Regions from separate parts of the Neptunomonas concharum genome, predicted to be linked through region 3. Evidence: riboswitches for the same ligand, from Rfam matches in the RefSeq annotation. Region 3 holds a riboswitch; each other region holds the start of a gene.
What was found. A riboswitch is a leader RNA that binds a small molecule or an ion and turns the genes downstream of it on or off. The one in region 3 is predicted to bind thiamine pyrophosphate.
Positions count from the first base shown of each region.

Region 1 (4,219 bases), 910 kb from region 3:
ATAGTTTACGAGAAGTTTTCAATCAGACGAAGGGAAAGCAGAATTATTTTAAAGACAGGGGCGGCCATTTCGACCGCCCCATCATTAACCGAAATGATTTCGGTTGAAGTGCCCGAAGGCAAAGGAGACATATGAAAAAACTAACCAACGCTTTCGCAATGCGTACTACCTAAATTCACATGATTCAGTATAGCTAATAAGTAACAAAGTCCAATGTCTGATTTTTCTTCTGATCACGTATAATGACTGAATTATTTTCATTGAAGGATAAAAACTCATGGCAACAATTGGCACCCCTCTTGCTGCAAACGCAACCCGTGTGTTGATGTGTGGTGGTGGAGAACTAGGCAAAGAAGTCGTCATCGAACTACAAAGATTAGGGGTAGAGGTGATTGTGGTTGACCGCTACGCGAACGCGCCGGCCATGCAAGTTGCCCACAGAAGCCATGTTATCTCGATGCTGGATGGCGAAGCATTGCGAGAAGTCATTCAAGCCGAGAAACCAGACTTAATCGTCCCAGAGATAGAAGCCATTGCCACGGACACATTGATCGAGCTTGAAGCTGAAGGGTTTACTGTCATTCCAACCGCCAATGCAACTCGTTTAACCATGAACCGTGAAGGAATTCGTCGTTTAGCCAGCGAAACTCTTGGTTTAAAGACATCTCCCTTCAAGTTTGCTGAAACCCGTGAAGAGTATCTCGCGGCCATTCAGGACATTGGGCTCCCCTGTGTTGTAAAACCGATCATGAGTTCTTCAGGCAAAGGCCAAAGTACGGTGAAAACTGAAGATCAGATAGAGAGCGCTTGGCAATACGCCCAAGAGGGAGGCCGAGCAGGTCAAGGTAAGGTGATTATAGAAGGCTTCGTCGATTTCGACTACGAGATAACTTTGCTCACTGTTCGACATACCAATGGCACCGCTTTTTGTGAGCCCATCGGCCACGTTCAAGTGGATGGGGACTATCGCCAATCCTGGCAGCCACAAGCGATGTCCTCAGCAGCACTAAGCGCAGCCAAAGATGCAGCATTGAAGGTTACCGAAGCTTTAGGCGGCCGAGGGTTATTTGGTGTTGAACTTTTTATCAAAGGCGATGAAGTACTCTTTAGTGAAGTGTCACCAAGACCCCATGATACCGGTATGGTTACCATGATATCTCAAGATTTATCGGAATTTGCACTGCACGCCCGCGCTATATTAGGGTTGCCTATTCCAAACATTCATTTTCATGGCCCTAGTGCCTCCAGTGTTATTTTAGTTGAGGGCAACTCTAATAAGGCACAGTTTGCTGGTTTAGACGCTGTACTGGCGATGCCAGATACTCAGCTACGCCTATTCGGTAAGCCCGAAGTGGCCGGACAACGGCGCATGGGTGTTGTACTTGCCCGCGATAATACGGTGGAATCAGCAATCTCTAAAGCCAGTAAAGCTTCCTCTAACATCACGGTTACCCTTTAACATCCGCCGATTCAGGCTGAACCAGCGCATACCAAAGCTGGTTCAGCTCGGACCGTAGCGCGATTGCGGTTTTCAAAGCGCTTTGAAAGTCTGCTGTATTAAGGTGTTCAAATAGCGGCAACTTCGCCAGTGCCGCCTCCTCGCAGCCAAACTCTTCACTCAATGCCGCGACATCAAGCCAAGGAGAGCCTAAGCCTGCATACTCCCAGTCGAGTACAACAAGCTGCTGCTTGTTCTGCAAAAGATTCCCTATGTGTAAATCGTGGTGCGCTAGGCAATATGGAATCTTAGGCAATGCACCAAATAACCGCCTTGTCCGATCCAGATTTTCTTGAAGGGAAGCCCGTTGTTCGGATGCTGATATGGCATCTATCTTTTCTTGGTAACCTTTCCAGATTAAATCGTACTTCTGTTCAGGCACATCAGATATTGATTGCCACTGCGCCACAATAGCCAACAGATCAGCTTGCGCTGGCATATTGCTAAGTTCCTGATACTCGCACAGGATCAACTGATCTACCGAAGACTCTAAAACATCAGGAGCCCAACTAAACCCTGCTATACGCGCCAATACTTGCTGCTCTCTTTGCCGATTAATACCCGGAATATCACTGCGACAATTTATCCTAAGGACGGCAGGCTGATTTTTATAAGTACCAACAAATAGTGTATTCGTCGTACCTGAATGGCCTTCAAGAGGCCGCCACCCCGCTAAGGTCAACGCCATTTTAGTATGCCCTTAAGCATTGATTATCATCCTTCACCACTACTCACTGTTGATCACACTTATGGTACTATAGCGCCCTCTTATCGGGGTGTCTGTATCGGTGCAGACTGAGATTTTACCCGTCGAACCTGATCCGGGTTATACCGGCGTAGGGAATAAAGGACATGATGAAAAAACTTTTTACAGGCTTATTACTCTCTAGCGCAACAACTCTACACGCGGCAGATCTGACCATCTATACCTATGATTCATTTGTATCAGAATGGGGCCCCGGACCTAAGCTGGAAACTGCCTTCGAACAAGAATGCCAATGTGATATTGAATTTATCGCGGTAGAAGATGGCGTCAGCATTTTAAACCGTGCTCGCATTGAACAAGCACGCACGAAGGCTGACGTTCTGCTTGGGCTGGATAACTCCCTTACCGAGATTACCCGTGAAGCGAAACTGACACAACCTCATAATATTTCACTCGATCCAATTAGTGCACATCTTAATGGGCAGGACGATACCTTCGTACCTTTTGACTATGGGTATTTCTCGTTCATTTATGACAGTGAGAAAATTCAACAACCTGCTACCTCACTAAAAGCCCTGATTGAGTCAGAAGCCTCCGTTATCTATCAGGACCCGCGCACCAGTACACCAGGACAAGGATTGATGCTATGGGTTAAGGCCGTTTATGGTGATGAAGCACCCTCTGCCTGGAAACAACTTGCAAGCCACACTGTCACCGTCACTAAAGGCTGGTGGGAAGCGTATAGCATGTTCCTAAAGGGTGACGCCGATTATGTTCTCAGCTACAACACATCCCCTGCCTACCATCAGGTTGCTGAACAAAAGAATCAATATAAAGCAGCGCGTTTTTCCGAAGGACACATTGTACAAACAGAGGTTGCTGCCATTTCAGCTTATGCGCAAAACCCAGCTCTGGCTCAGCAGTTCCTGACGTTTCTTATCTCCCCAAAAGCGCAGTCCATTATCCCTGTCACGAACTGGATGTTACCGGTCATCGACGATGTTACACTGCCCGAAGCATTTGATAGTCTGATCAAGCCTAAAACCATCGGCTTTACAGCTGAGCAGATTGCCAAGCAGCGTCAACAATGGATTAGAGAGTGGCGCGCTTCTGCCAATTAGCCATGAGTCATTGGCTTAGTTATGGTCTGGTGCTGTCTTTTACCTGTCTTTCCTTTTATGGACTGATTAGTTTTGGGAGCGCCTCACCTGACATTAACCTACTAAGCGATAGCTACTTCTATGAACTGTTAGGCTTTACCCTAAAACAGTCATTGCTTAGTGCATTACTCTCTGTTGCGCTCGCTATTCCGGTTGCCAGAGCGCTATTTTACTGCCCGACACTTCCCGCAAAGCGCTGGTTTCTCGCTTTCTGTTTACTCTGTTTTGTAACACCAACGCTGATCGTCATTACTGGCATGGTTGCGCTGCTGGGGCGTTCAGGGCTTTTAACACCATTACTCAACCAACTGACAGAGAACGGCTGGAACCTCTATGGGTTGTCAGGCATCTTACTGGCCCATATTTTTTTGAATACACCATTAGCGATTCGGTCGATCTGGTTACAACTGAGCGCTATCCCTGAAACCAGTTGGCGCTTGGCTGCACAGCTTAAACTCTCCCCTTGGCAACGCTTTAAAACGGTGGAATGGCCTGTACTGAGGCAATCATCCGCTGTGATCAGCGGCTTTATTTTTGTATTATGCTTCAATAGCTTTGCAGTGGTTCTAGCACTTGGGGGCGGCCCGAGTTCAACCACATTAGAAGTAGCTATTTATCAAGCGCTCAAATATGACTTTAATATAGCCGAAGCACTCACTCTGGCATGGTCACAACTGCTGATTGCAGGCACTCTATACGCCGTCATGACACGTTTCGGCACGCTCTCATGGCAGTCAGTGGATAATGGAAGCCCGCACTCCCCACCCCAACCCTCCCGACAAAAAGCCAATATTTTTAAGCTGATCTATCTACTGAGCTGGATACTGTTGTTGCTCCCTTATATTGCGTTGCTAC
Region 1 covers NZ_CP043869.1:2,209,188-2,213,406, forward strand. Annotated here, with positions in the region: gene purT (formate-dependent phosphoribosylglycinamide formyltransferase) at 278-1,459, shown strand; gene F0U83_RS10415 (phosphotransferase) at 1,449-2,186, opposite strand; TPP riboswitch at 2,261-2,358, shown strand; gene thiB (thiamine ABC transporter substrate binding subunit) at 2,351-3,325, shown strand; gene F0U83_RS10425 (ABC transporter permease family protein) at 3,304-4,219, shown strand, end outside.
Region 1: it holds a riboswitch for thiamine pyrophosphate, as region 3 does, so the genes downstream of both, thiB (thiamine ABC transporter substrate binding subunit) here and thiD (bifunctional hydroxymethylpyrimidine kinase/phosphomethylpyrimidine kinase) in region 3, are expected to answer to the same signal.

Region 2 (4,219 bases), 1.2 Mb from region 3:
TGATGTTAATTATATTGCTTGCCACTCCGTGGATCATTTGGAACAGCTACCGCTTTAATGCTCGTATAACCAGCTATCGACAAGTCCGCTTTTCATTTGATGGCTCGTTAAGCAACGCCTATAAATACATGTTGTTATTACCTTTTTTACCTGCAGTCGCTATCGGGTTAATCGCTGGTACAACTTGGCTGCTGTTTGGCATGAATAGCATTATGGCAGTCTTCATTTTAGCCGCCCTCGCAATGATCAGCATCTATGCAATGGGGCCCTATGTACAGGCGCTCATGTACCGATACCGTTGGAACAACGCCCATTACGGACAGGGCGACTTTAGTGCCAATATAAGTATCAGCGTGTTTTTTAAAACCTACCTCTTCATCCTAGGGATCTTTTTATTATTTGCTGCAATTATTGCCGCTATAGGTTATGCAGCAGGAGCCGGGGCGATGATATCCGCTCAGAAAGAAGCAGGTACAGAACCAGGGCTGTTCAATATCTTTTTTCTGGTTGGTTACCTGTTTACACTTATGTTTAGTTTTTGGGCTAAAGCCTACATGGAGACACGTATTAATAACCATGTTTTTAACGAGTTGAAACTCGATAACGTACTTAACTTGCACTCCAATCTTCAAGTTAAACCGCTGTTTTGGATTCATATAACAAATTTATTCCTGATTATTTTCACGCTCGGTTTAGCCATACCTTTTGCTAAAGTACGCTTAGCCAACTATCGCGCAGACTCAACATCGGGCACGATAACTCAAGATCTAGCGCACTATGCAAGCTTACAACAACAGAAACAGTCTGCTTTAGGTGATGAACTAGGTGAAGCTTTTGATCTCCAAGGTGACTTAGGTATCAGCCTTTGATTTCTGGTTATTACTATCCCGCCAATCAGTCAGCCCGCTCGCGGGCTGACATTCACATCGAAGGTAGCCGATACACATTGATCCGCGCTGATGGTAAACCCTTACATGGGGATATTAGTGACCTCGATATTAGCAACCGAGTTGGGAATATTACTCGTCGTATTACCTTTCCTGACGGTACTCTGTTAGAGACTCATGATAACGAAGCGATTGATACATGGATTAAGTCCGCCGGCCAACCTCGAAACCTTTGGCTTCACACATTAGAGACGAATCTGTCTTTAATCATCTTTTCTATTGTATTTGTGGTGACACTGACTCTTAGCTTCATTAAATGGGGCATACCCGCCATAAGTTATCAAGTTGCTCACGCACTCCCCGCCGAGCTGAGCATAGCGATTGGGGAACATAGTATAGCGGTGCTCGACTCCACACTCTTCACCCCTTCATCATTATCTGAAGAACAACAAGCCTCAATACGAAGCGAGATAACAAGCACACTTCTTAATCGGGTTGATATAGATATCCCTATCAAGTTCCATTTTCGTACGATGGAAAATAGCAACGGTCCTATCGCTAATGCATTCGCACTACCCTCAGGCGATATTTTTGTTACGGATAAACTGGTGGAGCAGTTAGACCAACCTAATGAGCTTAACAGTGTCATTTTGCATGAAATTGGTCATATCAAGCACCGCCATGGTCTACAACATGTCATACGCTCCTCAACCATCGCCTTACTGACCGTATTTATCGTGGGTGATAATTTATCGTTCGGCCAAGACCTCATCGTTGCTTTCCCTACATTTTTAACGCAGCAAGGTTATTCACGAAAAGCAGAAGAGGAAGCGGACGAGTACGCTCTAGAGCATATGTTAAAACTAGGATTAGACACAGAAGCCTTTGCAACAGCGCTAGAAAAAATTATTCCAGACGCAGCGAAAACAAAAAACAGTGGCAACGTATATTTATCAACGCACCCTGATACCCGAAAGCGAATAGAAGCCGCTAGGAAGTATTAGCGTGACAGTCATCACCCCGAGTGAATGAAGAGCTATCTAAATTTTCGCAACGTGTAAAATTTACTATCCATCCACACAGTAACCCGTATAATCGCTACCGTTTACTCACTATGAGTATGTCCTAAGGGGTGGCAGTGCTATCTATTAGCCTGGCCTGAGATGCACATGATGTGCGAACCCTCTGAACCTGATCCGGATGATACCGGCGTAGGAATAGGAACGATTACAAGCCTACTTTTCCCGCTACTCAACCGGGTCTCCAAGCATTATTATCGGAGACTTGTATGCACTTTACGTTAAACCCGCTCTATCCATCTGTCTTGGCAATGGCTGTGCTTACTGCTAATGAGTCCGTGGCTACTAATAGATCAATGAATAACGACTTACCTGTCATTTACATCACCTCAGGCGTCCGAGGTGCGGCATTGAATCAAGTCCCTGCTAGCCTGACTGCCGTGAATCAAGAAACCTTACAAAAACAACCCACATCACATACCGAAGCAATGCCCTCACTTGCGCCAAACGTCAACAGCAGTCATGGCGCATCCCGAGCACGCTTTTTCCAGATCCGTGGCATTGGCGAGCGTAGCCAGTTTATCGGGCCGGTTAACCCATCCGTCGGCGTGACGATGGATGGCATAGATATGAGTAATATCGGAGCGGCAGCAACACTGATGGATGCTCAGCAAGTGGAAATACTTCGTGGACCGCAAGGCACCTTGTATGGTGCTAACGCTCTAGCAGGACTCATTCATATTCGCTCTAACGATCCAACGACGAAGACTCAAGGTCGAGTAGAAACGACGCTAGCGACCTATAATACCCGCAGCCTAACAGCGGCTGTAGGCGGCCCAGTAAATGAGAACGTGGGGTATCGAGTAGCGATACAAAGCAACCGTAGTGACGGTTTTATGGAGAACGACTATCTCGATAAAAGTCACACTAACAATATCGATGAGACATTTTTGCGCGGCAAGCTACGCATTCAAGCTAACGATCACCACATGCTCGATTTAACTGGCTTTTATGCCGATGTTGATAACGGTTACGATGCCTTTTCGCTAGATAACAATCGTCACACATTATCTGACCAGCCTGGGCATGACCGCCTAGAATCATCAGCCCTTGCGCTGAAATCAACCTGGACAGGACACAACGCATTTACGCTGGAAACCAGCCTTAGTCACTCCTCAGCTGATCAGGAGTATGGCTACGATGAGGACTGGGCCTATCCTTTCTTTTTTACCAACCCGGATGACCCAACCGAGGATTGGGGTTACAACTGGTTTGATAACTACAAAAGGGATATCTCTACAACAACAGCGGAGATGCGTTTCATTTCTGCTCCCGGTGCTGAGCTGTTTAATGGAACAACCGATTGGGTAACCGGCGTTTATTATTATCATCGAGAGACTGATCTGCTTCGCCAGCGCACCGACAATGCAGATTTTAATAGCGATTACACAACTTCACGTTTTGCAGTATATGGTCAGTTAGAATCACGCTTATCAGATGTTTTACGTCTAACCTCAGGATTACGCTTTGAGCAAAGCGAGTTTGATTATAGCGACAGCGACAGCGTGACATCCGATGAAGACGACCTACTCGCTGGCGGACGCTTAGCACTTGAGTATTTAGCGAATCAAAACCGTACCTATTACGCGCTTGTCTCTGCTGGCTACAAAGTAGGCGGCGTTAATGCAGACACAAATTTACCCGAGGAGCAGCGCGCTTTTGAAACAGAGTCGTTGTGGAACTATGAAGTAGGCGCTAAGAGCAACCTGCTCGATAATCGTTTGCAGACACAAGTTGCACTATTTTATCAACGCAGAAATGATGCTCAGATCAAAGGCTACCGCACGATATCTATGCCGAGCGGTGGCACCAGTTTTATCGACTATATCGATAATACGGATCAAGCCTACAGCTATGGTCTTGAAGCTGAAGCACAGTGGCAGGTTACGCCAGCCATTAACCTGTTCGGCGGCTTAGGTTTACTGGAAACCCAACTAAACGATTCTGGCGCTGCTTTCGACGGCCGCGATTCTGCACAATCACCGAGCTATCAGTTTATGCTAGGTGCTGCCTTTAAGCATAGCCAGCATTGGTTCTCGGGCATTGAAGTAGAAGGCAAGGATGAGTTCTATTTCTCTGATAGCCACAACCAGCGCTCCGATAGCTATACATTGGTTAATGCACATATCGGTTACCAAACGCCAGACTGGAGCATTCGTCTTTGGGGCCGCAACTTAACCAATGAGCATTATGCCGTGCGTGGTTTCTACTTCGGAAACGACCCTAGAATCGATTGGGCAGAGACTCAATATA
Region 2 covers NZ_CP043869.1:1,943,047-1,947,265, forward strand. Annotated here, with positions in the region: gene F0U83_RS09055 (YjgN family protein) at 1-869, shown strand, start outside; gene F0U83_RS09060 (M48 family metallopeptidase) at 866-1,891, shown strand; TPP riboswitch at 2,006-2,122, shown strand; gene F0U83_RS09065 (TonB-dependent receptor) at 2,176-4,219, shown strand, end outside.
Region 2: it holds a riboswitch for thiamine pyrophosphate, as region 3 does, so the genes downstream of both, F0U83_RS09065 (TonB-dependent receptor) here and thiD (bifunctional hydroxymethylpyrimidine kinase/phosphomethylpyrimidine kinase) in region 3, are expected to answer to the same signal.

Region 3 (4,219 bases):
TCACAGATCTCCTCGAAGTGGGTGTAAAGGAAATTCTCTTCATGGTGAGCAAGACACCATTTAGCCATGATCGAACCCCCTCGGGAGACGATACCGGTCATACGTTTTGCCGTCATCGGGACATAGCGCAGCAACACACCCGCATGGATGGTAAAGTAGTCCACCCCCTGCTCTGCCTGCTCGATCAAAGTGTCACGGAATACTTCCCAGTTGAGATCCTCAGCAACACCATTTACTTTCTCTAATGCTTGGTAAATAGGCACTGTACCAATAGGAACGGGTGAGTTACGCAGTATCCATTCGCGAGTTTCATGGATATTTTTTCCGGTCGACAAATCCATTATCGTATCGGCCCCCCAGCGTGTACCCCACGTCATCTTCTCGACCTCATCTTCAATGGAAGAGGTCAGCGCAGAATTACCAATATTGCCATTAATTTTCACCAAAAAATTACGACCGATAATCATTGGCTCTAATTCAGGGTGATTGATATTGCAGGGGATAATAGCTCGACCCTCGGCAACTTCCTGGCGCACAAACTCCGGCGTTATTTCATTGGGCAAGCGTGCACCAAAACTATGACCTGGATGTTGTTGCGCGACTAGATGACCTTCAGCCTGCGCTTTAGCAAGCTTCATATTTTCACGAATAGCGATATATTCCATCTCTGGGGTAATAATCCCCTGACGTGCATAATGCAGTTGAGTGACATTCTTTCCCTCTTTTGCACGTCTCGGCTTGCGCGTCAGCTCAAAGCGCAGCTCGTCCAAACGCAAGTCAGCCTCACGTGCGCGACCATATTCTGAAGAGAGGTGACTAAGCTGCTCCGTATCCGCCCGTTCCTCAATCCAAGCACTGCGCAGGGGCACAAGTCCTTTTCGAACATCAATCACCGCATCTGGATCAGTGTAGGGTCCAGACGTATCGTATACATAAAGTGGCGCGTTTGTTTCCCCACCCATGGCAGTCGGCGTGTCATCTAGAGAAATTTCTCGCATTGGTACGCGGATATCCGGACGGCTACCTTCAATATAAACCTTACGCGATTTCGGAAAAGGCTGTACGGACGCTTGGTCCACAACGGCACTTTGACTCAACATTGTGTTATCAGACATAACTCACCCTACTTAATATTATTTCTCTCAAAGGATTCCCAAAGGAGTGAAAAGTGATGCAAAGGCCCAGAACCTTGCCCCACCTGAAGCTGATCGGCGGCCAAAATAGCCCCTGATATATACTCTTTAGCGAACCTAACCGCTTGAGGCACTGCTTGCCCTCGCCCAATTCCCACAGCAACGGCTGATGCCAACGTGCACCCTGTCCCGTGCGTATTTTTTGTATGTGTTCGAGCAGATCTCAGTTCAATGACCTCCGTACCGTTTGATAGAAGATCTATCGCTTCGTATTGGGAAGATAAATGCCCCCCTTTGAGCAGCACCCATTCAATCCCCAAATCATGTAATGGATTAAGCAGCTCATACATGCCTGCTAGCGTATTCGGCACTACGCGTTGGGCAAGGAAAGCAGCTTCAGGGATATTGGGAGTGACAATGCGGCAGCGCGGCAACAATGCGCTTTTGAGCAAGCTTTCACCTTCAGAGTCCAACAAACGAGTACCACTACTGGAGGTAATGACAGGATCAATAACCAAAGGGATAGGCTGGTAGTTATTTAAGGTTTCAATAATCGCAGCGACATTATCACCCGACCCTAGTGCCCCCAGCTTAATAGCACGCACAGGCATATCATCCAATACAGCGGTAAGTTGGGCAGTTACTTGGTCAGCTGGAACAGGATAGGACGCTCTAACACCACAGGTATTCTGTGCCGTTAAAGTAGTAATAACAGTGGCACCGTAAGCACATAATGCCGAGAAGGTTTTAAGGTCTGCTTGAATGCCAGCCCCTGCCGAAGTATCAGAGCCAGCGATTGTAAGAATAACAGGAGGACTACACGAATCATCTAAAACTTGGGACATCTCGATTCCTACGCCAGTGTTAACTGGATCAGGTTCAGCGGGTTTAATCTCAGCCCAATTAGGCACCCCGACAAGATTTACAACAGTGTAAGGCTAATTAGTGTACCTGTCCATGGCTAACCTGTAAGAAATTATGAACAACTATTCAACAATAACCTAATAAAAATAGGACTTTTTCCTATATAAAAAAAAGTCAGAGTCGCCATAATAAGAAGTGTGGATCTCCTGTTCAAGGAACGAATTCAAGGACGGCCAAGGCAAGCGGAAGGGACAAACGGAAGCTCGAAAGGATACACCAAACCGCAAGGAAAATGGATGCCATGATTGAAGGCTTTATAAAGGAATATAAAGCCTTCGCACCTCTACTTCATGTAAAATATAACCACCAGCCATCATTATTTTATCCAAAACACGCCAAATCAGCAGCAAATAGATTCAAGTACACCAACAGCTTTGTAACTTTAACCCCAAACGTCCTTGGCCATTTGATCAATAGGTTTCGTACATCCGTTTGCAATCCAGTCCGACAGATGGGATGCCACATCAGGAAAGCAACGTGGCTCAGGATGTGAAGCGCTTAGCCACTCACTGATAACCTCTGCATCTAGCTCTTTAATAATGGTCGCCAAGCCTAAAGATTGTAAGATACATGCATTAGATGCCTGCTCAGTTTGCCCTTTCATTGGCTTACTGAGTAATTTTTTACCATATTGCATAGTTTCACTGGCTAAACCAAATCCACAATTTGTAATAACACCCGAGCACGCTGCCAAATCCCTTTCAAATCCCTCTCTGCTCAGCGGTAAAAAATGGACATTACCTTTAACGCTTGGTCCGCTCACATCAGCATATACATGAAATTGATGATCAGGAAAGCCACTAAACCAGTAGTACAATGTTTCGTCTCGCTCATGAGGCATGTAAACCAGAACTAGGTTTTGCTCATCCGTCGATTCAAAACGAGGGGGTTGTATCAAAGGAGGAACAATGGCGCCGCCAAAGTGATCCCAATGCACACCAACCGCCTTCTCAACAGGTGCGAATAGTTTCACACCCGGCTTTAATAATTTAGATCGATAACGATCCGGTAAACTATGCAGAAATGCATACTGATGCGCTAATCCTACGCTTGGCTTTTTCTTGAGCTTTGCAGCCCATGCGGTGACAGGCTCAAAATCAGATAACACCAAATCATATGCATCCAACTCCAATGAGCGCGCATCCTGAAGCAGCTCCCATATACTATTTTGCATCAGCGTTTTCATGAGCTGAACCTTCGCTCCTTCACCCATGCAAAAAGTTAAACCACGTCTTACCTGAAACGCTTTAAAGGGTTCCATATCAAACAACTTCTCAGCAGGTCGCCCGCTAAAAAGATAATCCACCTCTACACCTGCTGCTTCTAGCGCGGGAGCCATCACTCGCGCACGCGTAATGTGTCCATTTCCTGTTGCCTGAACACCGTATAGAACCTTCATACACCAACCCCAAGAAGCTGAAACACAACTTCAGCACATACAACGCCAAGTGCTGCTCCCGCGACAATATCTGAAGGATAATGCACTCCCAGCATCACTCTCGACAGGCCAATCAGGGCCGCTACCGAATAGGCCAGAAAAAACAGCTGTGGATAAAATTGAACCAGCAAGGTCGCAAATACAAACGCTGCCGCTGAATGTCCTGATGGAAAGCTAAACTTATCTGAGGGTTGAATCAGTGCATCAACGCCTGCCAACTCGCTTGGGCGACAGCGTCTTATTGTATTTTTTAGTAACAGATAGAGAGGAAGCTCCAGCAGATAAACGATCAAGCCTGTTTGTAAAAATAATGAACCGTTATTCGGCTCAAAGACAGCAAGTAACAAGCCTGCAATAGCATAGGCGAAGCCGTCACCTAAACGAGAGACACAACGGCTAAAATACGCAACACCCGAGTGCATATTGCGATAGGCCTGAAACCAGTGGAACGCTAGTGTATCCAGAGAATGAAGCGCCTGAAGTGATCGCATCACGGCCCCCTATGCTAGAGTGATGCGCTATTATCTCAGCCCAAAGGTGACGCTTTTGTTACACCTGTTTTAAAAGTTTATGACGCTATTGAGCTTTGGACGGCAGAACGACATTGGCGATCTCGTTGACCACTATTTCAGGATTATCCCAAGGCAGCATATGCCCACCTGGTAATTTAACCAAACGTAAAGGTTGCGCTAAGGCTTTAACCAGTCGCTCGCTATACTCCCAA
Region 3 covers NZ_CP043869.1:3,115,003-3,119,221, forward strand. Annotated here, with positions in the region: gene thiC (phosphomethylpyrimidine synthase ThiC) at 1-1,115, opposite strand, end outside; gene thiD (bifunctional hydroxymethylpyrimidine kinase/phosphomethylpyrimidine kinase) at 1,124-1,978, opposite strand; TPP riboswitch at 1,967-2,058, opposite strand; gene F0U83_RS14785 (MJ1255/VC2487 family glycosyltransferase) at 2,440-3,456, opposite strand; gene F0U83_RS14790 (phosphatase PAP2 family protein) at 3,453-3,986, opposite strand; gene F0U83_RS14795 (alpha/beta hydrolase) at 4,072-4,219, opposite strand, start outside.